Regions from separate parts of the Paenarthrobacter sp. NPDC092416 genome, predicted to be linked through region 3. Evidence: riboswitches for the same ligand, from Rfam matches in the RefSeq annotation. Region 3 holds a riboswitch; each other region holds the start of a gene.

Region 1 (5,730 bases), on a different contig from region 3:
CACAGGGACTGCCACGCCTCGGTGGTCTGGTGCTTGGGCTCGGCTCCGGGTGCAGGCTTGGCCACGAAGAAATAGGTATCGAAGCGCTTGGGCATATCCGGCGGAGTGACCCAGTTGGCCCATGGACGAAGCTCGTCGCCGGTCAGGCTGAGCCCGGCTTCCTCCTGGACCTCGCGGAGGGCCGCGGTCAGTACGGTCCCGGCGTTCTCGCGGGCCTTTCCGGGATCAGCCGCGATGGAACTGAGATGCCAATCAGCCGCGTGGGTGTTCAGCAGATCTGTGGGGTAGTCCCACCCCTCGCTGTCGCTCGGGTCAACGCGCCCACCCGGGAAGACCACCATTCCTGCCGCGAAATCCATGGTGGTGACCCTGTGCTGGACAAAGGCTTCAAGCCCGCCCGGCGCATCGCGGAGAAGGATGACGCTTGCAGCCAACCGTGCCGGTGGCGCGGAGTCGGGCGAGCCGGGGAGGTTCGTTGGAGGAAGGTCCGTCATGAAAGTGCCCCTTTGCCGCGTCGAGTCTGCTGGATCATTCTCGCAGGTCTTGTTGTGGGGCCTGGTGTGCGCGCTATTGCGGGAGGATGGGGCGCAGAGCGGGCCTCGCAACGTGCGCCACCAACGGATGCACCGTGGAGCCAACCGGTTTGTGACTGGACAGAAGCGCCAAAACAGTCGCAGGTGTAAACTGAACCACGCCCACAAGGGCAGATTTGATAACGACAGGGGAGCGCCGCCGTCGGGCTCTGCAGCGATGCAGGACACCGCGAGGGCGCTGAGAGTGCGGACAGCCGCAGACCCTCGAACCTGATCCGGTTAGTACCGGCGCAAGGGAGTCGAGCTTCTCAGAGTGTCCGGATCCGGGCGGCGCAGGCCGGCTGGAGAATCCGGGTAGCACTTTCCCCTCCTGTACCTCAGGAGGCAGAAATGACCACGGCAAACGTGAAGAAGACCAGTTATAACTGGCGTGTTGTAGACATCGTGGTGGCAGCGCTGATTGCCATCGCCGGCGGCGTGATCTTCTGGGCATGGTCCCAGGGCGCCGCAATCGTATCCATTCCCATGAACGCAACGTATCCTCCCCTGACCGGCCTGATCGCCGGTGGCTGGATGATCCCGGCCGTCCTGGGCATGCTCATTATCCGCAAACCGGGTGCAGCCCTGTTCTGTGAGGCCGTCGCCGCAACCGGTGAACTGATCATGGGTTCCCAGTACGGGACCACCGTGCTCATCTCTGGTCTTCTCCAAGGCCTGGGCGCGGAACTCGTCTTCGCAGCGTTCCGGTACAAGAAGTTCAACCTGCCCACCGCGCTCCTCGCAGGCGCAGGCGCGGGCCTGTTCTGCGGCCTCAACGACTCCTTCATGCCGTGGGGCTGGAACATCGCCTACGAAGCTGTGGACAAGCTCGCCTACATCGCTTTCTGCACCCTGTCCGGCGCGATCATCGCAGGCGCGCTGTCCTGGGTTGCCACGCGTGGCCTGTCCAAGACGGGTGTGCTCAGCGCATTTGCATCGCGCAAGGCCGCTTCGGAGCCCGTCTTCAACTGATGTCGGCCACGCGTAACGGCAACCGGGTACGGCCTGCCGCCATCTCCGCCGAAGGCTGGGGTTGGCGGCATGCCGGCCGTTCCACGCACGCTATCCAGGGCCTCGATCTCCGGATTGAGCCTGGTGAGCGGGTGTTGTTGCTGGGTCCTTCGGGCGCCGGCAAGTCCACCCTTCTGCATGCCCTGGCCGGCGTGCTGGGCGACGAGGAAGACGACTCCGACGAGACCGGTTCCCTCCTGATCGACGGCGTAGCTCCCCGCGAGCAGCGAGGCCGCGCCGGTCTGATGCAGCAGGACCCGGAGACCCAGGTTGTCCTCTCACGGGTGGGTGACGACGTCGCCTTCGGCGCCGAGAACCTCGCCGTGCCCCGGGATGAGATCTGGGCGCGCGTGCATGAAGCGCTCGACGACGTTGGGTTGCGCACCACGGCAGGCGGCGGTTTGGCGTTGGACCACCCGACGGCAGCCCTCTCCGGTGGGCAAAAACAGCGGCTTGCCCTTGCGGGCATCCTGGCGATGCGACCGGGACTGATCCTCCTGGACGAACCGACGGCCAACCTGGATCCCGTCGGGGTCCTTGAGGTCCGCGACGCAGTGCGCCGCTGCCTCGACAAGACCGGCGCTACTTTGGTGGTTGTCGAGCACCGGGTGTCCGTGTGGAAGGACCTGGTGGACCGGATTGTGGTCCTGCAGCCAGGGTCGGCTGCAGGACCCGGCATAGGCTCCGGCACACCGGGCGTCCTCTTGGACGGCCCGCCGGATCAGGTCCTGGCTGAGGCCCGCACCATGCTGATGGCAGCCGGTGTATGGGTGCCCGGGTACGTCCCGGCAACCCGCTCCCGAACCGACAATCACCATGCATCCCAGCTCCTCCTCGCGGCCCAGGATTTGGCCGTTTCCCGCGAAAAGCCACGGAGAAAGGGCTTCAAAACCATCCCCCCTGTGCCCGTCCAGTCAGGCATCAGCGCGCAGGTCAGGGCTGGTCAGGCACTCACCGTCACCGGGCCCAACGGAGCCGGCAAGTCCACCTTTGCGCTCACGTTGGCCGGTCTTTTGGCGCCGGTGGACGGCAAGGTGAGTGCCGCCGTCGAGCTTTCCGACGGAGCGGGAATTGACCCGTACAAGTGGAAGGCCGACCAGCTGATTTCGCGCATCGGGACCGTTTTCCAAGAGCCTGAGCACCAGTTCGTCACGGGCAAGGTCCTGGATGAACTGATGTTTGGACCCAAGCATCTGGGGCATGGCGAGGAACGCGTGGACGAACTGCTGGAGCGGCTCCGGCTCACGCACCTGGTGGACGCGAACCCTTACACACTGTCCGGAGGAGAGAAGCGCAGGTTGTCGGTGGCCACTGTCCTGGCGGCCCATCCGAAAGTCCTGGTGCTCGACGAGCCCACGTTCGGCCAAGACGCCAATACGTGGGCAGAACTCGCCTCGTTCCTGTCGGAATTGCTCGACGCCGGGACGGCAGTGGTCTCGGTAACGCATGATGAAGAATTCAGCTCAGTCCTGGGTGGCATGGAACTGCGGCTGGACCCCATCAGCGCACAGGAAGCCTTGGGCGGACCAGAAGTTGGCGGGCAAGGAAATCCAGCCCGCCAGGAAGCCGGTGCAGCATGAGGGACGCCCTGAATCTTCGCGGCAACCATGCCCTCCTCACCCGCGCCAACCCCTTGGCCAAATTTGTTTCGGTGTTCCTGATATCGCTGGTGCTGGCGTTGTCCATCGACTGGGTATCTGCGTCCACGGCGCTCGTTGCGGAATTGGCGCTGTTCCCGCTGGCTGGACTGACCATCAGACTGCTGTGGCAGCGCGCCTGGCCTCTGATTCTCGCGGCAGCGATCGGCGGCTGGAGCACCGCGATTGTCGCGGCGGACAGCGGCGCGATACTGCTCGACGTCGGACTCTGGTCCATCAGCGAAGGTTCCCTCGAGCTGGGGCTGGGTTTCATGTTGCGCGGCCTCGCGATCGCATTGCCGGCGATCCTGCTCATGACCTGCACCGACCCGACTGACCTGGCCGATGCATTGGCGCAGAAGGCGCGGCTGCCCCATCGGTTTGTCCTGGGTTCCCTGGCGGCGATGCGCCTGGTAGGGCTCATGGCTGAGGAGTGGCAGACCATCGGCATGGCGCGACGCGCCCGGGGTGTGGGTTCGCAGGGGAGTCCGTGGCAGCGGTTGAAAGCCACGCTCGGGCAAAGCTTCGGGCTTCTGGTCCAGGCTGTCCGGCGGGCCTCGCGGCTCGCTGTCACCATGGAAGCCCGTGGATTCGGTGGCGGGCAACGCACGTGGGCCCGCGAATCCACGTATTCGTTGCTGGACGTTTGGGTTGTGCTTGGCGGGCTGCTGATCGCCGCAGCTGCGGTGCTGACGGCCGTGGGTGCAGGGACGTGGAGTTTCGTCTGGCGCTAGGGCTTGGGGTGTCGCGGCGGCCGAGGCTGAGGCGTAAGCGGTTGAGCGGCTGCTCAGAGGAGCGGCCAGGAAATGTGAAGCCTAGCTGCCCGCTTGGTCCGCCCGCTGTTCCTCGATCTGGTCAAAGCCCGCCCGCGTCAGGAAACCGAGCTGGGCTTCCTTTTCCGCGAGCTGGACGATTGGGCCAAGTTCGAAGCACGTGGCTTGGAGGCGGCGCAATGCCTTCGCGTTGCGGGCGTCCGGCTCCACAATGATCCTGTCCTTGCCGGGCAGCGAGAACATGTACCGGATCAGCGAGGTAGCGAGCCGCGGCGTGAAGTGCGGAATCGGCCGGGTGGCCGGCGCCAACAGCAGATGCATTCCGATGTCTTCTTCGCGGGCGGGGTAGGCCTCGCCAACCGGGTCGTGCAGCGGCTCATACGTCTGGAACAGGGCCAGTGGCTCGCCGTCGACAATCACCAGGAAAGCGTGGTGCGTCTCCAAGGAATCCAGGAACTCGTAGATCTCCTGGACGTACTCGCGGGAGTGCTCGGTCATCCCCCAGAAACGCGCGCGCGGCTGCGTGACCCATTCATAAATGAAGTCGATGTCGTGGGCAGGGGACAGCGGGACAATCCGCAAGGAACCCCAGCCCTCCAATTCCTCGGAGTAGATGGTGGTGCGGACAGAGAAGTCCTGGGTGATGGCCGTCATGGTTTCCTTTGGGGATCGGAATGGATGGAGGGTCTACAGGGCATCTGGAGTGAGCTGGTCCCACCCCGCGACAACTGGGATCAGTTCGCCAGCAGCCCAGAGCGGCAATTGGTCGGCAAAATGGGGGTGCTTCGGGTTGCCTGCGGCGCCGAACGGAACAATCCAACGGCTCTTCCGCCGATCGGAAAGGTCCCACACATAACGGGCCACGGGTCCACGGAAGCTGCGGTCCTCGACGCCGGGGAGGCTTTCGGTGCACAGCACGCACCCAGTGTCGCCGGAAAGGTCAGCGCTAGGTGCTGCCTTGGCCAAGTCACCCGGCAGGAGGTGAATGGGCAGGACTCTGTGCCGGTCGCCCCACACGGCGCCGTTCAGCACGAATTCCTCCATCGCCGCGTCCTCAAGCGCCCCGGCGGCCTCCACGGTAACCCCTATGCCCAGCTCGGAGCCACGGACCACCAGCGTCTCCAACGCGAAACCGATGCGGGAGGCCACGGACAACCACGGCCCGAACAAGGCGGAGTATCCCGTGGGCACAGTGAGCGGAGCCAGAGCCGGATGCCGTGCGATGCGTTGAACCAGCGTGCCGCGCCATGACGCGAAAGCGGCGGCCCCACGGCTGCCGGCGTCCATCTGGCCGTCCCAGCCGAGGATTCGGGAGCGCAGTTCCTTGGCTTCGGACGAGAGATCGTCCGCGTCGAGGTCTGCGAGTAGTCCGCGGAACAGCGGCCAGGGCCCCAGCAGGGTGTCCGAGTGGATCGCCTGCATGTGATCCACGGTCAGCGGGGCGCCGGAGGCCTGCAGCAGTTCGCCGATCCGCCGGGCACGGTGCGCCGGCGCGAATTCCATGGCCACAGCATCCCCACCACCGGCCCTGCGATCGTTGGCGCTGACCACAAAAGACTGGACCTCAGCGCGGGGCAGGGCCACGTAATGGCCGTCCCACGCGTTGCGGGCTGAGAATGCCGGCACGGGCAGGCGGCGGTTGGCGGGGTTTCGTTGCGGGACCAGCCCGGCGACGAAATGGCGTACCGAACCTGTGGAGTCGCCAGCAACGACGCTGTTGACCGGTTCCACCCACGA
Region 2 (5,730 bases), on a different contig from region 3:
GCAGCTGCCCACAACCTGGCTGCGAAGTCGCCGGGCCGGGCGGCTTGGGCCAAGTGGTGGAAATGATGGACGGGGCCGCTGCCCTGCCCCACTTCGAGGGTGTCCGCCGCTGTGAGGGCCGTGAGCAGCCAAGGTTTGACCTCACGCAAGGATGCTTCCCAATCCCCCGTGCGGGCCTGCACGGTGGCAAGGGCGGACGATAGGGAGCATCCAGTCCCGTGGCTGTTCTTGGTAACCACGCGGGGTCCGGCGACTTCCAGTACGTCCTGCCGCAACAATCCACTGGTATTGACCAGCGCGTCAGGACATTCAGTACCGGCCAGGTGGCCGCCCTTTACCAGGACGGTATTGCCGCATTCGGCCGCGAGGCGCTTCCCCTGCTCCAGGGCAGTAGCCCAGTCCGGGGCCTCGGGCTCGCCAAGGAGCATGGCAAGTTCAGGAAGATTCGGAGTTATCAGGTCGGCAAGAGGCAACAGGCCACGGAGCGCAGTTTCGGCCGACTCCCGCAGGAGGCGGTCACCGCTGGTGGCGATCATCACCGGATCAAGGACCACGACGGCGGGACGCACCTTCTCGAGCCAGCTGCGGACTTCTTCGATAACCGCTGTGTCTCCGAGCATGCCAATCTTCACGGCGTCAAGGGAAATGTCGTTGCTGATGGCATCGAGTTGCTGCCGCAGGAATTCCACCGGGGGTACATGGACACCGGTGACACCTTGGGTGTTCTGGGCAGTGAGAGCCGTGATGGCAGCCATTCCGTATCCACCGAGGGCAGCGATGCTCTTCAAGTCTGCTTGGATTCCGGCACCTCCGGAGGGGTCCGAGCCGGCGATGCTGAGCACCCTTGGTGTTGGCCGACCCGCAGCAACGGCTACCGGGTAGACAGGAGAATACGACGCTGAAGTCATGAAGACATCCCTTCGCCGGTGCTAACCGGACAGGTTCAACGGGTCTGGATCTCAGCCTGGCCCTGCGCCCGGCACCCCGTGTCAGCTTCCTAGCCTAGCGGGGATGGACTCTGGTAACGGAACCGTGCCGTCTTGATCGGCGGGATGTGACTGTTGCCGACGGGATGCGACTGATGCTCGCCTAAAAGGGCCGACAACGACGCCGGGCCCCGGCAGAGTCCGTTGGTCACGGATTCTGCCGGGGCCCGGCGATGTACAGCTGCGCAGTGGCGGGAACCTACAGCTCGGAAGCGGGCACGCCGACTCCGAGAATGATGGGCTCGTTGGCTGCCACGGGCTTGGCCGGCGCTACGGTGGGCGCCTTGGCCTCATGCGCCGTGCCGCCCCCACTGGAGGCAGCTACCTCGTGGTGCTCCACGCTGGTCTCGTTGGCTGCGCCCTGCGCCCGGCTGGCACTGCGGTTGCGGCGACCACGGCGACCGCGTGAACGGGAAGAGGCCTCGTGGGCTTCCTCAGCGTATCCATCCAGTTCTTCGGACGATGCCTTCGGTTCCCGTTGCGCCGGCTGGGACGCAACGGGACTTTCGGTTTCAGCAACCGGCGCAGCCCCAAGATGCGAGAAGGCCTCGGCGAGGAGGTCCAAGCTCATGGCCGGTTTACCGGAGGACACTTCCTCGGCATGTTCTACGAACGGAAGGGCAACTTCCTCGCCCCCGAAGCGCAGAACCGGCGTCGATCGTGATTCACGTGAGGCCGCATCCTGGCCGCCACCGGCAGGAGAACCGGCAGCGGCGCCGCCGGAGTGCTCTTCATGGCTCGCAAGATGTGCCTGCTCCTCGGCCGCCCGATGCAGTTCGTCGTCGTGCAAGTGTGCTGCGTGTGCGGCCGCCGCAATGGTGGCCAATGCCGCCCGGGTGGCTTCTGCCTTTGCTTGGCGGACCGGATCGGTGGTTTCCGGCGCCGGTGCGTGCGCGGCAGGAGCGGACGCCGAGGTGTGAACGGCCACGGGAGCGTCGGCAGTAGCCTGTCCCCCGCCCTTGCCACGGCGGCGCTTGCGCTCGGTGCGGGCGGGCGGCTGCTGGGTTTCGGTGTGCGGGCGGTGGTGCTCCGCCGCTACGACGTTGGCCCGGCGGTGCTCGACGGGTTCGTCGTGGGTGACCACGCCGCGGCCGGCACAGTGCTCGCACTGCTCGCCGAAGACTTCCAAAAGGCCGGTACCCATGCGCTTGCGCGTCATCTGGACGAGACCCAGCGACGTCACTTCGGCTACCTGGTGCTTGGTGCGGTCGCGGCCCAGGCATTCCACCAGGCGCCGGAGGACCAGGTCCCGGTTGGATTCAAGGACCATGTCGATGAAGTCGATGACAATGATGCCGCCGATGTCGCGGAGGCGCAGCTGCCGAACCACCTCTTCGGCCGCTTCAAGGTTGTTCTTGGTAACGGTTTCTTCAAGGTTTCCACCACTGCCGGTGAACTTGCCCGTGTTGACGTCCACCACAGTCATGGCTTCGGTGCGGTCTATGACCAGCGAACCACCTGAGGGCAGGAAGACCTTGCGGTCCAGTGCCTTGTGGATCTGCTCGTCGATCCGCCAAGCCGAGAAGATGTCCTGGTCCTTGGTCCACTTTTCCAGGCGACCCACCAGGTCCGGGGCAACATACGTGACGTAGGCCTCGATAGTGTCCCATGCGTCATCGCCGGAGACGATCAGTTTGGAGAAGTCCTCGTTGAAGACGTCACGGACCACCTTGATAGTCAGGTCCGGTTCGCCGTAGAGAAGTTCCGGTGCCAGGACCTTGGTGGAGGACGCCTGCCCTTCGATGCCTTCCCACTGGGCGCGAAGACGGTTGATGTCGTGCGTCAGCTCTTCCTCGGAAGCACCTTCGGCAGCCGTGCGGACAATAACGCCCGCGTTCTCCGGCAAACGGTCCTTCAGGATGCGCTTGAGACGGTTGCGCTCGACGTCGGGAAGCTTGCGCGAGATGCCGGTCATGGAACCGCCCGGTACGTACACGAGGTAGCGGCCCGGCAGCGAGATCTGGCTGGTCAGGCGGGCACCCTTGTGGCCCACGGGGTCCTTGGTCACCTGCACCAGAACGGAATCCCCCGACTTCAGCGCGTTCTCGATCCGGCGCGGCTGACCTTCCAGGTTGACGGCGTCCCAGTTCACTTCACCGGCGTAGAGCACAGCGTTGCGGCCGCGTCCGATGTCAACGAATGCCGCCTCCATGGACGGGAGCACGTTCTGGACCTTGCCCAGGTAAACGTTGCCAATCAAAGAGTCCTGCTGGGTCTTGGACACGAAGTGCTCCGCAAGCACACCGTCTTCCAGGACACCGATCTGAATTCTGTCGTCGCGCTGGCGGACAATCATCTGGCGGTCAACAGACTCGCGACGCGCAAGGAACTCGGCCTCGGTAATCACCTGGCGGCGACGTCCGGTCTCACGGGACTCGCGGCGGCGCTGCTTCTTGGCTTCCAGACGCGTGGATCCCTTGACGCTGGTCACCCTGTTGGAGGGTGCAGTTTCCGTGATCGGGCGCGGGGCACGGACCCGGGTGACCGTGTTGGGCGGGTCGTCGTCCGAACCGCCGGTCAATTCAAGGTCTTGGTCGCCACGGCGGCGACGCCGACGACGACGGGAAGTAACTCCGTCTTCCAGGGTTTCGGCTACTGGAGCCTCGTCGTCCTCTGCTTCACTGCCGTCTTCGGCTTCGTTCTCTTCGCGGTCGGTTCCACGGCGTCCGCGGCGACCCCGGCTACGACGACGGCGGCGGCTGCCGGCATCCTCAAGCTCGGTTTCGGTGCCGGCTTCGGCTGTTTCCTCCGCCTCTTCTTCTTCCTTCTCCTCGGCGGCGGGACGCACCACGGTGCTCAGGTCCGGCGCCTGGAAGATCATGGAGGTGATGGAGACGGGTTCCAGGAACAACGAGGAAGAACCGGGTGCGGATTCCTCGGAAGTCGCTTCTTCGTCCGCGGCTTCGCCGTTGACCGGTGCCGCTTCCTCTGTAGCCACCGGAGCGGCAGGAGCCTCAGCGGCCGATTGAGGAGCGTCCGCGCTGGCCGCCTGAGGCTGGGTGCCGGCATCCGGCGTCGTGGTTTCTTCGACCGTCTCCACAATGGTGGCGGATTCCGCAGCTTCAACCTTGGGCTTGGTGGTCCGACGACGACGAACCGGCTTTTCCGGGGCTGGCTCGGCAACTGCTTCGGTCTGGGTTTCCACTGCTGCCGCTTCGGTGGTCGCGGGCTGTTCGTCGAAACCGGGCAGGGGCTCCGCGGCTACTGTCTTCTTGGTGGCGCGGCTGCGGCGAGCGGGCGCCTTAGGCGGCTCAACGGCGTCGGTAGTACTTGCCGCTTCAGCCGACGTAGCCTCAACCTCCGCCGTAGCGGCTTCGGCCGCCTTTGGCGCAGCTTTGCGCGTTGTCCGAGGGGCTCTCGTTCTGGTAGCTTTCTTGGGCGCTTCCGCAGCCTCCGCGGGAGCTGCTTCTTCGTTAACGGCTACAACCTGATCATTATCCATATGTGGCAACACTCCTGCCCCAGCGACACCGCCACATCCGGTGCCCAGAGGGGCAAATATTGTCAAAACCCTCAGGCATTGACAGAAGTCGGTAGTATTCCTTCCGGTTCGCACCATCATTGGGGTGCGGCAGCCCTGGAAAGCCAGCGACGCTGTTCTGGAACCCGTTGTTCTGCTGCCACAACCAGGTGCCGTCCATATCCATGGCGGGCCTACCGAGGATCACGTGATCCGGGCATGCCCCTGCTCATGGTGGCGGTCTTGGGAACAAGTCACCGGACCGGATTCCGAATGTGGATCGGCTTCCGGCCATGTTCATTCTCTCACACCCCCACGCATTCGGAGCGTAGGGCGCTGTGTCGCACCCCCCTCCGTGACCTGCTCCGGAAGCTGGGAGCTGCGCCCAGCCCGCGGCGTTAGAATCCTCCCAAGAGCCGTTCCCGGGAAGACCGGGCCACTTTTGTAAAGGATCACATCCGCGATGCCGAGCACTGCCAGCGAGAACCTGGCCAACCAAGCGCCCACCCCCGTGGAAGACACGAACACCCAGACATGGCGGCTTCCCGGATCAGTCCGCGACAAGCCGTTTGCTTGGCTGTTGCTGATCACAGGGGTCGTGGGCTGGTTGGCGTCCGGCGCATTGGTCCTTGAAAAACTGGAAGTTCTCAAGGACCCCAACCACATCACGCTTTGCGACGTGAATCCCTGGGTTTCCTGCGGCGCCGTGATGCAGACCCCGCAGAGCTCCGTGTTCGGCTTCCCCAACATGTTTATCGGGATCGTGGCCTTCGCCGTGATCATTACCACCGCGATGGGGATGTTGGCTGGGGCAAAGTACTCCCGCGGCTATTGGCTGGGCCTGCAGGCAGGCGTGACCCTTGGCTTCGCTTTCGTTGTTTGGCTGTGGTCGCAGGCCCTGTATGTCATCAACGTGTTGTGCCCGTTCTGCATGGTGGTGTGGGCCGTTATGATCCCGATGTTCGTGTGGGTGACCATCCGCAATGTCTCCCATGGAGTCATTAAGGCCCCGCCTGCACTGGCCAAGCTGCTCGGCGACTCCGGCTGGATCATCGTTGTGCTGCTGTACGTGGCCGTGATCGCCACCATCTTCTTCGCATTCATCCACGTCTTCGCAGGCACGTCCGGCTACTAAGCAGTCCGCAAAGCCGCGAGAAGACAGTTAAGGCCAATGTTCATCACGAACATTGGCCTTAACTGTCATCTCGGTGAAGCGTACCTAGCTGGCGAACCAGATCTTCATCTCGCGCTCTGCCGACTCGACGGAGTCGGAGCCGTGGACGA
Region 3 (5,730 bases):
GGGTGTCTCGTCCGAGGTAATGGTTTCCTCGGGTTCGATCGATTCGGTTCCGGTGGAGTCGGTCAAGACTTCATGGGTGTGCAATTCACTCACAGGGGAGTTTCCTTATTCATTTGGGCATTGGCGCTGCGTGCTCAACGGCGGCGGCGGAGCCGTACCGGAGCACAACGGGCGCACAAGCAAATCCAGTGGAAGCCGATCGCGGGCTATCTAAGTACTGGCACTGGTGACCAGCGGGCACATCTCAAGATCGCGTAGGGGCGGGCTTGTTGACTTCAAAAATGAACTGAATCAACGACCGGGCATCCATTACTACAGGGTCAGTCTATCCTCTGGGAGCCTCAAAGCCCGGATCGGGGCGGATCTGCGCTAGGGAAGAAGTTGAAAACGGATCTCCCGCGTGGCGATGTCCGCCTTCACAAGCTTCACCCTGACCTTGGTGCCAGGCTCAAGTTCGCCCTCGCAGCGGGCAGTCACTGCAGGCTCCGCGATCTGCACAATGCCGGAAGGACCGTTGCCGTTGCCGTTGCCGTTGGGCGGCTTCGAACCGGAAATAACAACCGCCTCGAACTCCTGGCCGATGTGGTTCACAGCAAGCGCGGCTTCAACCGCATCCAAGGCCATCCGCTCCAGCTTGGAGGCCAGTTGGTCCGAGCCCGCCATAATCTCAGGAAGGGAAGGAAGTGCTTCGCGGGCCCAGCCAGGGATCTGTTGGTCATTGCTCAGTGCCTCGCAGATCACCAAGACGAAACGATCGATGAGCCGCCGCAGGGGAGCGGTGGTGTGGGCATAGGGTGCGCCGATGGCCGACTGGATGACGTTGGCCGGAACCTCGCCGTCGAACGGGGTATAGCTTGCGCCGCGGAACAACATGCCCGCTGAATGCAGGATGGCGAGTTGTCTCGGGTCCGAGGCGTCCAAGGTCCGCAAGTATTCGCCATAACTGACCTCTCCGTCCCATGGCTTGCCGAGTGCCTTTGTTTGGCGTTTGAAGTGGAGCAGGGAACGTTCTTCCGGCGCTGGCATGGTGCGCAGGATGCCGACTTTTCCGTCGAGCATCAGCTGCGCGGCGGCCATTCCGGTCATCAGGGAGATTTGGGCGTTCCAGTCTTCAACGGGGAGAGAAGGCGCAGCTACGATTCTGTATCCTCCGGAATCCGTCACTTGGACGATCTCCTGTTCAGGCATGTTGAGGCTGGCTCCACCGCGCAAGCGCTCGAGCTCAACGCGCTTGAGTCCAACCTCCTTGAGGAGCTGGAGAACCGGAGGCGCCGTGCCGGCGTCAATCTCTTCCTGGGCTCCCTTGTAGCTGAGCTTGGCGCGGCTGCGGACTGTTGCCCTGGCAACACGGACGGACACGACGTTGGCCTCGGCGTCGAGCGCAAACTCCCAGACGTATGCCGCGCAATCCTGGTCGGCCAACAGGCTTCCGGCGTTCTCGCTGATGACCTCGGGGTGGAGCGGGATCCTGCCATCCGGTGCATAGAACGTCTGTCCGCGGTGCCGTGTTTCGGCATCCAGGGCCCCGCCGGGAGCTACAAAAGACGGGACATCCGAGATCGCGTAGAGAACCTTGTACCCCTCACCGTCACGATCGATGAAGAGCGCCTGGTCCAGGTCCGTGGACGTTGCGGGGTCGATTGTCACAAAGGGAACGTCACGCAGATCCCGATCCGGCAGCCCATGGTGTTCCACGGACTCGCGGGCTTCCTCAACGGCCGCAGAAGGGTAGACCCCCGGGAGCTCCAGCTCGGTCCTCAACGCGGCAAATGCCTCTGCGAGCTGGTTCGATGCGTCGGTGACGTTGGGCGCTATCCGATGATGTGGCACGAAAATCAGGTTAGCCCGAAATCGGCGGATAGTCTTGGATCATGGGCACATCCTGGTCTGGCATTCCTTCCCCTGGGCACCTCGTGGCGGAGATGCTCGGAGCCATGGCTTACGGCGAGTTGTCAGCCTTCGGCAGGCTGTCCTCGGACTCCAGATATGCGCCGACGCTGCATGACCGGGCGGTTCTGGCCAAAATTGCCGTGGGTGCCTACGGAAATTTCGCCATGGTCACTGCCAGGCTCAACGGGTTGGGGATAGACCCCGACGAGGCCATGCTCCCGTTCCAGCGCTCGTTTGACCATTTCCATGAGCGGACCAGGCCCGGTGACTGGTTTGAGTCCATCATGAAGGCGTACGTGATCGACACCGTATCGTCCGATTTCTATCGGGCGGTGGCGGCCTACCTCGATGCGGGGACCCAGGAGTTCGTCGAGAAAATTACCGCTTCCGATCAGGCCACGGAGGTTCTACGGGTCCTGCTGCGTCGGGCCCTGTCAGAGGACCCCCGTTTGTCCTCGAGACTTGCCTTGTGGGGCCGACGGCTGGTGGGAGAGGCGCTCACCCAAGCCCAGCGGGTGGCCATGGAGCATCCCCTCCTCGGTCCCATGTTGCGGGGTGAAGGGGATGCCCGGGAAACCGCGACTGCCTTGACGGCGGAGTTGGCAGGGCGCCACAGTCAACGCATGACGGGCCTCGGCCTGACCGCTTGAAGTGGTTCGGCAGAGACCCCAACGGACAGTTGTGCTACGCGCCGAGGGCTTCGACCAGCGCCTTGGCTGCCGCCGTCGGGTCTTCTGCTTCAGTGATGGCGCGGACCACGACGATCCGGCTCGCGCCCGCCGCGACAACCTGCTCCACGTTGGTGAGGTCGATGCCGCCGATGGCAAACCAAGGAAGCAGCACGCCCCCGACCGTCTCCTCGTCAGCCCGCTTCACGGCTTCTGCGGCATATGTGACCAAGTCCAGGCCAACTGCCGCGCGTCCAGGTTTGGTAGGCGTTGCCCACACTGGGCCCACGCAGAAATAGTCCAGCCCACTGCGGCCCGGGGAAGCTGCGATCGCTGCGTCAATCTGCTCAGGGGTGTGGGTGGAGAGACCAATCACGGTGGGGTCGTGGAGCAGGTGGCGGGCGGCTCGGAGGGGGATGTCTTTTTGTCCTATGTGGAATACGGGAGCCCCGGAAATACTGGCAACATCGGCCCGATCGTTGACCGACCAGAGCCGTCCGTGGCGGTGCGCGACCTTGTGGAGAACCTCCAGGACTTCCAGTTCCTCTCCGGCCTCGAGCGTCTTGTCGCGAAGCTGGATGATGTCCACGCCGCCCTCAAATGCGGCGTCGACGAAGTCTTCGAAATCGCCTCGTTGTTTGCGGGCATCGGTGCACAGGTAGAGGCGGGCTGTGGTGTGGACATCATGCTGGGTCATGAAAACCAGAGTAGTTCCTCTAAACTGGGCACGTACTGCGGGAGCCGAGACTGCGTCATATGACCGTCCGGCTGAGAGGGCTTCAGCGCCGACCGCTTGACCTGATCCGGCTAATACCGGCGTAGGGAAGGAAACCCATGGGAGCATCGGACCACACCCCCGGAACCTCGCAACTGCTGCACGCGGACGTTGCCGTGATCGGCGGCGGCATCATTGGCCTGGGCATTGCCGAGGAGGCAAGGCGACGCGGCCGCTCGGTCGTGCTCATCGATCCTCAACCAGCCACCGGCGCCACGTTCGCCGCCGCGGGCATGCTCGCTCCGGTCAGCGAATTGCACTACCAGGAAGAAGATCTCCTCGAACTGATGTTGGAGTCCTCAGGACTGTGGCCGGGTTTCGTTGGAACGCTCCTGCCCTCCGACGGAGACGGCACCGGATACCGCACGACGTCGACCCTGGCCGTTGGCGCGGATGCCGCGGACCGTCGGGCGCTGGCGGACCTGCGATCGGTGCAGGTGGCCAACGGGCTGGACGTTGAACCGTTGGCGCTTCGCCAGGCACGCGAGCGGGAACCGCTCCTGAGCCCGCAAATCTCGTGTGCGTTCGACATCCCGGCCGACCATCAGGTGGACCCTCGCAAGCTTGCCCGTCGCCTCATCGCAAGCCTTGCGGCACACACACCAGCAGACGCCAGCTGGGTCGGCGGCGCAGCCGATGGCTTCGCCATGGCCTCGTCGGCTGTCAGGCTCGACTGGGACGATGACAGGGTCTGCGGAGCCACGGTCGCATCCGGCCACGTGATTCGCGCGGAGGAGACCGTGGTGGCGAACGGCCTGGGTGCTGCCGGCCTCGCCGGCCTGCCGGACGGACTCGCCCTCCCGTTGCGCCCCGTCTATGGCGACATTCTCCGACTCCGTGTCCCCGAACACCTCAGGCCGCTGGTCACCTCCACAGTCCGCGGCATGGTGCGTGGAGTTCCCGTATACATCGTGCCCCGTGAGGACGGCACTGTGGTGATCGGAGCCACCCAACGTGAGGATGGCCTCTCGGCATCGTCCAATGCCGTGTCCGCCGGCGGTGTGTACCAATTGCTGCGCGACGCCCAGGTCCTGGTTCCTGCGGTCGCCGAGCTGGAACTCCTGGAAGCCACAGCCCGTGCCCGCCCCGGAACCCCGGACAACGCACCGCTGCTGGGACGCGCCGCCGGGCACGACGGCGACGTCGCCGGGCTTGTGATCGCCACTGGTTTCTTCCGCCACGGTGTCCTCCTGATGCCTGCAGCGGCAAAGATCACCGCTCAGCTGATGGAGGGCATCACAGATCCCAGATGGACCAGGTTCCGGCCGGACCGGTTCACCGCCGGCCACACCGCTACCGGCATCGGATCAACACCACGACTCCTGACGTCCGCCACACCCATCGCCAGCAAGGACCCAGCATGAACATCAAACTCAATGGCGCCGACCACGCAGTGTCGGATAACGCCTCAGTCAGCACCCTCGTCACCGCCATCACCGGCCGCGTTCTGGACCACCTCGGACAGGCGACCGACGGCGGCAAGCTGGGTGTCGCCGTCGCCCGCAACTCCGAAGTGGTTCCGCGCAGCCAGTGGGCTGCCACGGCGCTCGCAGACGGCGATGAACTCGAACTCGTGACCGCAGTACAGGGAGGCTGAACCATGACCACAACAAACATTGACGTTCACACCGATGCATTGGTGATTGACGGTGTTGAGTTCGGCTCGCGCCTCATCATGGGCACTGGGGGCGCCCCGAGCCTCGACGGGCTGGGCGCTGCTCTGCTGGCCTCGGGTACGGAACTCACCACAGTTGCCATGCGCCGATACTCGCCGGCCGAGACAGGCTCGCTGTTTCAGCTCCTGGTGGATCACAACATCAGGGTCCTTCCGAACACGGCAGGGTGTTTCACTGCGAAGGACGCCGTCATGACAGCCGAACTTGCCCGTGAGGCGTTGGAGACGGACTGGGTCAAACTGGAGGTCATTGCCGACGAGCACACGCTTCTGCCTGATGCCGTGGAACTGGTGGACGCCATGGAACAGCTGGTCAACCGCGGTTTCAAGGTCTTTGCCTACACGAACGATGACCCCGTGCTGGCGCTTCGGCTGGAAAATCTGGGAGCCACGGCTGTCATGCCCCTGGGTTCGCCGATCGGAACGGGCCTGGGAATTCTGAATCCGCACAACATCGAACTGATCGTCTCGCGCGCTTCGGTTCCCGTAGTGCTCGACGCCGGAATCGGTACAGCCTCGGACGCTGCGCTGGCCATGGAACTCGGTTGCGACGCCGTCCTGCTCGCCACCGCGGTCACCCGTGCGCAGAACCCCGTGCAGATGGGCGAAGCCTTCAAACACGCCGTGATCGCCGGTAGGCTGGCCAAGCAAGCGGGCCGGATTCCGCGCAGGGAACACGCCTTGGCATCCTCTGCCATGGAAGGCCGGGCAGAGTTCCTCTA
Region 4 (5,730 bases), on a different contig from region 3:
GCCGCGTTCCAGGGCAGCTGCCCGCTTGAGTGCTTCATCGTGGGTGGCAACAAAGATTTCGGCAAAGCCCATGGAAAGTACTCTCAATCCTTCGTGCTGACGGGGCGTCGGCACAGAATCTGAGAGATTCCATGCCGCCTACGCCCAGCCTAATGCAGTCTGCAGCCACCACAGCGCGACTAGCGGACGGCGACGCGCAACTGATTAAGCCAAGGGTCCTGGAACCGAAGCTCAGAACCCGTGTGATGGCTCTGTACGCCCGCCACTTTCAAGCGGTCCGCCAAGGCTGCCACGTCATCACCCGACGGCACCTCGATCACCACTTCGCCCAGGCCCAGGGTGTCGCGGCGAGGCCCGGCACCACGGCTGTTCCACACGTTCATGGCCATGTGGTGGTGGTAGCCCCCAGCCGAAACGAACAGTGCTTGGCCGTGCCAGCCGGCAGTCTTTTCAAAGCCAAGCGTGTCCACATAGAAGTCCTGGGCTGTTTGCACGTCGCCCACCTGCAAGTGCACGTGCCCGATGCCGGCGGCGGCCTGCCGCTGTCCGGCCACGGCGTTTTCAGTCAAGTGTTGCTGGAGGAAGCGCTGCGGCGGAAGCGCGACATTGTCCATGACAACCGTCTTGCCGTCCCACTGCCACAGCTCCCGGGGCTTGTCGTAGTACAGCTCGATTCCATTGCCTTCCGGATCCGTGAAATAGAAGGCTTCACTGACCAGGTGGTCGGCACTGCCCGCGAAGGCCCTTGGCTGGTACTCGGCGGCCGTGGCAATGGTTGCGGCCAGCGATGGCTGGTCCTCGAACAGGATTGCCGTGTGGAACAGGCCGGCTTCGCCACGCCCCGGAATCTGGAGGCCAGCCGCCGGGGACAGGTGCACCACGGGCTTTCCTACTCGCCCAAGGTACAGACCTCCATCCTGCTCGGCCACTACATCCAGTCCGAGCGCGCGCTGGTAGTAGTCGCTCATGACCTTCATGTCGCCTACTTTGAGCATGACTGTGCCCATGGTGAGTTCGGCAGGAAGGAGGTCCTGGCTGGATACTGTGGTCATTCGAAGCTCCCGAATCTGAGGTGGCCGCCTTTCGGCACCTTTCTATACTAGTAAATTACTTGAAGCTTCAATTTATTCCTAGCGGACGACTTCTCCCCGCAAGACAATGTGCTTGAGGTCCGCGACGGTCCCGATCTGTCGACGCGGATCCTCGTGGCAAACGACGACGTCGGCACTGGCACCTTCGCTGATTCCTTCGGCTCCCAGCCACTTTCGGGCCCGCCAGCAGGCGGCGTCGAGGACAGCGGCCGGCGGCAGGCCGGCGTCGTGCAGTTCCCGCATCTCGTCCGCTATCCGGCCGTGCCGGATGACGCTGCCGGCATCCGTTCCCGCGTAGATGGCCACCCCGGCTTCAAACGCCTCCAACACCCTTTCGCGGCGACGCTGCCAAAGGCGTGTCATATGGTCCGCGTAGTCGGGGAACTTGGGCGCAGCTTGGGCGGCGATATCCGGAAAAGTCGCGATGTTAACCAACGTCGGAACAATCGGGACGGACTGCTCAACGAGACGGGGTATGTGCCGGGGCAAGAGGCCAGTGGCATGTTCAATGCAGTCAATCCCAGCGTCGAGCATGTCCTCGATGGTGTCTTCGGCAAAACAATGGGCCGTCACCCTGGCCCCTTCGTCGTGGGCGGCCGCGATGGCATCCCGGACGACGTCCGCGGGAAAGGACGCTGCGAGGTCACCGGCGTCACGGTCAATCCAGTCGCCGACCAGCTTCACCCAACCATCACCGTCACGGGCCTCCTTCCGGACGGTTTCGACCAAGTCACCCGGCTCAATCTCATGCCCCAAGCCGCGAAGATAGCGTCGGCTTCGGGCGATGTGGCGGCCTGCCCTGATAAGCCGGGGGAGGTCGTGGCGTTGTTGGACCCAGCGAGTGTCGGTGGGCGAGCCTGCGTCGCGAATCAGCAGCGTTCCGGCGTCGCGATCGGCCTCGGCCTGGGCGAGCGTCGTCGCTTCGTCCACAGCACCGCCTGCCCCGAGTCCAATGTGGCAGTGGGCGTCAACAAATCCGGGGAGGACCCAGCCGTCCAGCACTTTATCCGGGGACGCCAGAGGGCGCTGGAACGTCAGGACACCGTCCACGGACCAGAGCCCCTGGCGTTCCGCATCTGCCGCCACCAGCACAGTGCCGCTGAATTCGATGATGTGAGCCATGGAAAAAGCCTAGCCCGCACCATGCCTGCGGAATGGACATGATCGGATATGACTGGGGACCAGCGTGCCGGCTGTGGTAGCTTCATCTACGACCACACGGGGGCCCCTGCAGGGGCTGAGATCGGACTGACGCAGTCTGCGACCGTTGAACCTGTCCGGGTAATGCCGGCGAAGGAAGTGAGTAATCCTTTGAGCACCACAGAAACACAGCACAGCCCTGCCCAAGAACAGTCCAGCACCGGCCAAAATGCGGCGGAAACCGTCACGCAGTCGCTGAAATCCCATTCGCTGGCTTGGCTGGAGGACCCCTCGAACGGCATCCGCGTCCCCGTCACGGAGATTGCTTTGGAACCCTCCCCCAACGGTGAAGCGAACGCACCCCTGCAGGTGTACCGAACTGCCGGGCCGGGCAGCGACCCGGTAGTGGGTCTCGAACCGTTCCGCGCCGCCTGGATCGAAGGCCGCGGCGACACCGAGGCGTACTCAGGGCGCGAAAGGAACCTGCTCGACGACGGCAAGTCGGCCGTGCGCCGCGGAGCAGCGTCCGCCGAGTGGAAGGGCGCCCAGCCAGTGCCCCGCCGCGCCGTCGAAGGTAAGACCGTCACCCAAATGCACTACGCCAAGCAGGGCATCGTGACGCCGGAAATGCAGTTTGTCGCACTGAGGGAGAACTGCGACGTGGAGCTGGTCCGCAGCGAAGTCGCCGCCGGCCGGGCCATTATCCCCAACAACATCAACCACCCGGAATCCGAGCCGATGATCATCGGCAAGGCGTTCCTCGTGAAGATCAACGCCAACATCGGCAACTCGGCCGTCACGAGCTCCATTGCGGAGGAAGTCGACAAACTCCAGTGGGCAACACAGTGGGGCGCGGACACGGTCATGGACCTGTCCACCGGCGATGACATTCACACCACGCGCGAATGGATCATCCGCAACGCCCCCGTTCCCATCGGAACAGTGCCCATCTACCAGGCCTTGGAAAAGGTCAACGGCGAAGCCAACAAGCTCACGTGGGAAATCTTCCGCGACACCGTGATCGAGCAATGCGAGCAGGGCGTGGACTACATGACCATCCACGCCGGTGTGCTGCTGCGGTATGTGCCCTTGACGGCCAACCGTGTCACGGGCATCGTGTCCCGCGGCGGATCGATCATGGCAGGCTGGTGCCTGGCACACCATCAGGAAAACTTCTTGTACACGCACTTCGACGAACTGTGCGAAATCTTCGCCAAGTACGACGTCGCGTTCTCTCTCGGAGACGGCTTGCGTCCCGGCGCCACAGCAGATGCCAATGACGCGGCTCAGTTCGCCGAGCTGGACACGCTCGCCGAACTGACCCAAAGGGCGTGGGAGTTTGACGTCCAGGTCATGGTGGAAGGTCCCGGCCACGTGCCGTTCCATTTGGTCCGCGAGAACGTCGAACGGCAGCAGGAACTCTGCAAGGGAGCCCCTTTCTACACACTGGGCCCGCTGGTCACCGATGTGGCCCCCGGCTACGACCACATCACCTCGGCCATTGGCGCCACCGAAATCGCCCGTTACGGCACGGCCATGCTCTGCTACGTCACGCCGAAGGAACACCTGGGGCTGCCCAACAAAGACGACGTCAAGACCGGCGTGATCACGTACAAGATCGCCGCACACGCCGCCGACCTCGCCAAGGGACACCCCGGAGCCAACGAACGCGACGATGCCCTGTCCAAGGCAAGGTTCGAGTTCCGCTGGCGGGACCAGTTCGCCCTGTCCCTGGACCCTGTTACCGCTGAAGCCTTCCACGACGAAACACTGCCCGCGGAACCGGCCAAGACCGCACACTTCTGCTCGATGTGCGGACCGAAGTTCTGCTCCATGCGCATCAGCCAGGACATCCGCGACGAATATGGCTCGGCGGAGTCCCAGGCTGCCATTGCAGAAATGTACAGCGGGATGCGGGAGAAGAGCCAGGAGTTCCTGGCGGCAGGTGGCAAGGTCTACTTGCCCGAACTGCAGGTTCCCGCAAACCAGGGCAGCGGCAGCTCAGGAAGCCTGAACTGACATTGCCTTGCCGACGTTGGCGACAAAGGACCGGATGGCCCGGTCTCCGTCGACGGAATCCTGGGGCCGGTGCCCTCCCGCTGCGACGCGGCGGACGGCACCGGTCTCTTCCAGGTAGCGGGCAATTTCCTCATACAAGGGTTCCCACCCACCGGTCAAAACCAGGGTGGGAACCCCCGGAACGATGTGCAGGGGCGCCTCCCAAGGTGGCGCCTGCAGCCGGAGTCGTTGCGCAGACCGCCGCGCTTCCGGGGTGTCCAGTCCCCCGGTCTTCACGGAATATGCACGGCGGAAATACTCGCGCTCGTAGTCGGCATCGCTGAGTTGGCTTCGCACGTGGTACAGCGGTTCCATCAGCGCCCGGTGCGACGCCGTTGCCGGCAACTCGGCCGTCAAGGACAGGCATGCCGGTTCAACCAGCGACAGGGAATGCACCAGGTCCGGACGCTCCAACGCGGTGAGCATCGCGGACACAGCACCCTGTTCGTGGGCCACTACGTGTCCGCCGCCTGAATCGAGGAGTGAAGCGACAAGGATGGCGACGTCAGCGGCAACGTTGGATTCCTGCGGTGCCGCCACGGGATCAAAGCCGTGACGGCGCAGGAACAGGGCGTCGTACGTCAACGCCATTCCATGCTGCTTGGGCCATGCCGCAGCACCGAAGCTTCCTACGCCGTGGACGAAGACTACGCGCTGCTTGTGCATGGGTTCACCCTATTCGAGGCCCCCGACAGCACTGGTTACTTACCGAGGAACTTGTCAAAGCCCTTGGGAAGGTTGAGGGACGACGGGTCGAAGTCCGCAGCGCCCTGACCGAAGGCTGCGCCCGAGGGTGCTGCCGAGGCTGCGCTGGCCCGTTTGGCTTCCGCGTCACGGAGTTCCTGGGCTGCTTTGGCGGGGTTACCCGAGCGTGCCTTCTTCTTGGGTGCGTTCTTGCCACCCTTGCGGCCGCCACCGGGACCACCCATGCCCGGCATTCCGGGCATACCCGGCATGCCGCCACCTTGGGCCAGTTTCTTCATCATCTTCTGGGCTTGGCCAAAACGCTCCAGGAGACCGTTGACCTCGGAGACGTGAACACCGGAACCCTTGGCGATGCGGGCGCGGCGCGAACCGTTGATGATCTTGGGAGCGACGCGTTCGTGCGGCGTCATGGAACGGACTATTGCCTCGACGCGGTCGATCTCTTTTTCGTCGAAGTTCTCCAGCTGCTGCCGGATGTTCTGCGCACCCGGCATCATCATGAGCATCTTCTTCATGGAGCCCATGTTGCGGATCTGCTGCATCTGGGCCAGGAAGTCGTCCAGGGTGAAGTCTTCCTGGTCAGCGAACTTCTTCGCCATCCGGGCGGCTTCGTCCTTGTCCCAGGCCTTTTCAGCCTGCTCAATCAGGGTGAGGACGTCACCCATGTCAAGGATGCGGGATGCCATGCGGTCCGGGTGGAAGAGCTCGAAGTCATCGAGGCCCTCACCTGTGGACG

Evidence for each region. A riboswitch is a leader RNA that binds a small molecule or an ion and turns the genes downstream of it on or off. The one in region 3 is predicted to bind thiamine pyrophosphate.
Region 1: it holds a riboswitch for thiamine pyrophosphate, as region 3 does, so the genes downstream of both, ACIQC5_RS19260 (ECF transporter S component) here and thiO (glycine oxidase ThiO) in region 3, are expected to answer to the same signal.
Region 2: it holds a riboswitch for thiamine pyrophosphate, as region 3 does, so the genes downstream of both, ACIQC5_RS14250 (bifunctional hydroxymethylpyrimidine kinase/phosphomethylpyrimidine kinase) here and thiO (glycine oxidase ThiO) in region 3, are expected to answer to the same signal.
Region 4: it holds a riboswitch for thiamine pyrophosphate, as region 3 does, so the genes downstream of both, thiC (phosphomethylpyrimidine synthase ThiC) here and thiO (glycine oxidase ThiO) in region 3, are expected to answer to the same signal.

The regions. Positions count from the first base shown of each region.
Region 1 is NZ_JBIVQG010000012.1:85,221-90,950, reverse strand. Features, by position in the region: gene ACIQC5_RS19265 (NUDIX hydrolase) at 1-494, opposite strand, end outside; TPP riboswitch at 711-848, shown strand; gene ACIQC5_RS19260 (ECF transporter S component) at 924-1,544, shown strand; gene ACIQC5_RS19255 (ABC transporter ATP-binding protein) at 1,544-3,163, shown strand; gene ACIQC5_RS19250 (energy-coupling factor transporter transmembrane component T family protein) at 3,160-3,954, shown strand; gene ACIQC5_RS19245 (GNAT family N-acetyltransferase) at 4,036-4,647, opposite strand; gene ACIQC5_RS19240 (penicillin acylase family protein) at 4,681-5,730, opposite strand, start outside.
Region 2 is NZ_JBIVQG010000007.1:58,525-64,254, reverse strand. Features, by position in the region: gene ACIQC5_RS14250 (bifunctional hydroxymethylpyrimidine kinase/phosphomethylpyrimidine kinase) at 1-908, opposite strand, end outside; TPP riboswitch at 899-997, opposite strand; gene ACIQC5_RS14245 (Rne/Rng family ribonuclease) at 1,186-4,428, opposite strand; gene ACIQC5_RS14240 (vitamin K epoxide reductase family protein) at 4,910-5,581, shown strand; gene ndk (nucleoside-diphosphate kinase) at 5,666-5,730, opposite strand, start outside.
Region 3 is NZ_JBIVQG010000001.1:646,914-652,643, forward strand. Features, by position in the region: gene ACIQC5_RS02905 (DEAD/DEAH box helicase) at 1-93, opposite strand, end outside; gene ACIQC5_RS02910 (RNB domain-containing ribonuclease) at 370-1,830, opposite strand; gene ACIQC5_RS02915 (ferritin-like fold-containing protein) at 1,872-2,540, shown strand; gene thiE (thiamine phosphate synthase) at 2,575-3,255, opposite strand; TPP riboswitch at 3,283-3,400, shown strand; gene thiO (glycine oxidase ThiO) at 3,393-4,697, shown strand; gene thiS (sulfur carrier protein ThiS) at 4,694-4,930, shown strand; gene ACIQC5_RS02935 (thiazole synthase) at 4,934-5,730, shown strand, end outside.
Region 4 is NZ_JBIVQG010000016.1:16,690-22,419, forward strand. Features, by position in the region: gene ACIQC5_RS21360 (hypothetical protein) at 1-72, opposite strand, end outside; gene ACIQC5_RS21365 (VOC family protein) at 180-1,052, opposite strand; gene ACIQC5_RS21370 (amidohydrolase family protein) at 1,131-2,213, opposite strand; TPP riboswitch at 2,300-2,407, shown strand; gene thiC (phosphomethylpyrimidine synthase ThiC) at 2,403-4,250, shown strand; gene ACIQC5_RS21380 (alpha/beta fold hydrolase) at 4,233-4,955, opposite strand; gene ffh (signal recognition particle protein) at 4,991-5,730, opposite strand, start outside.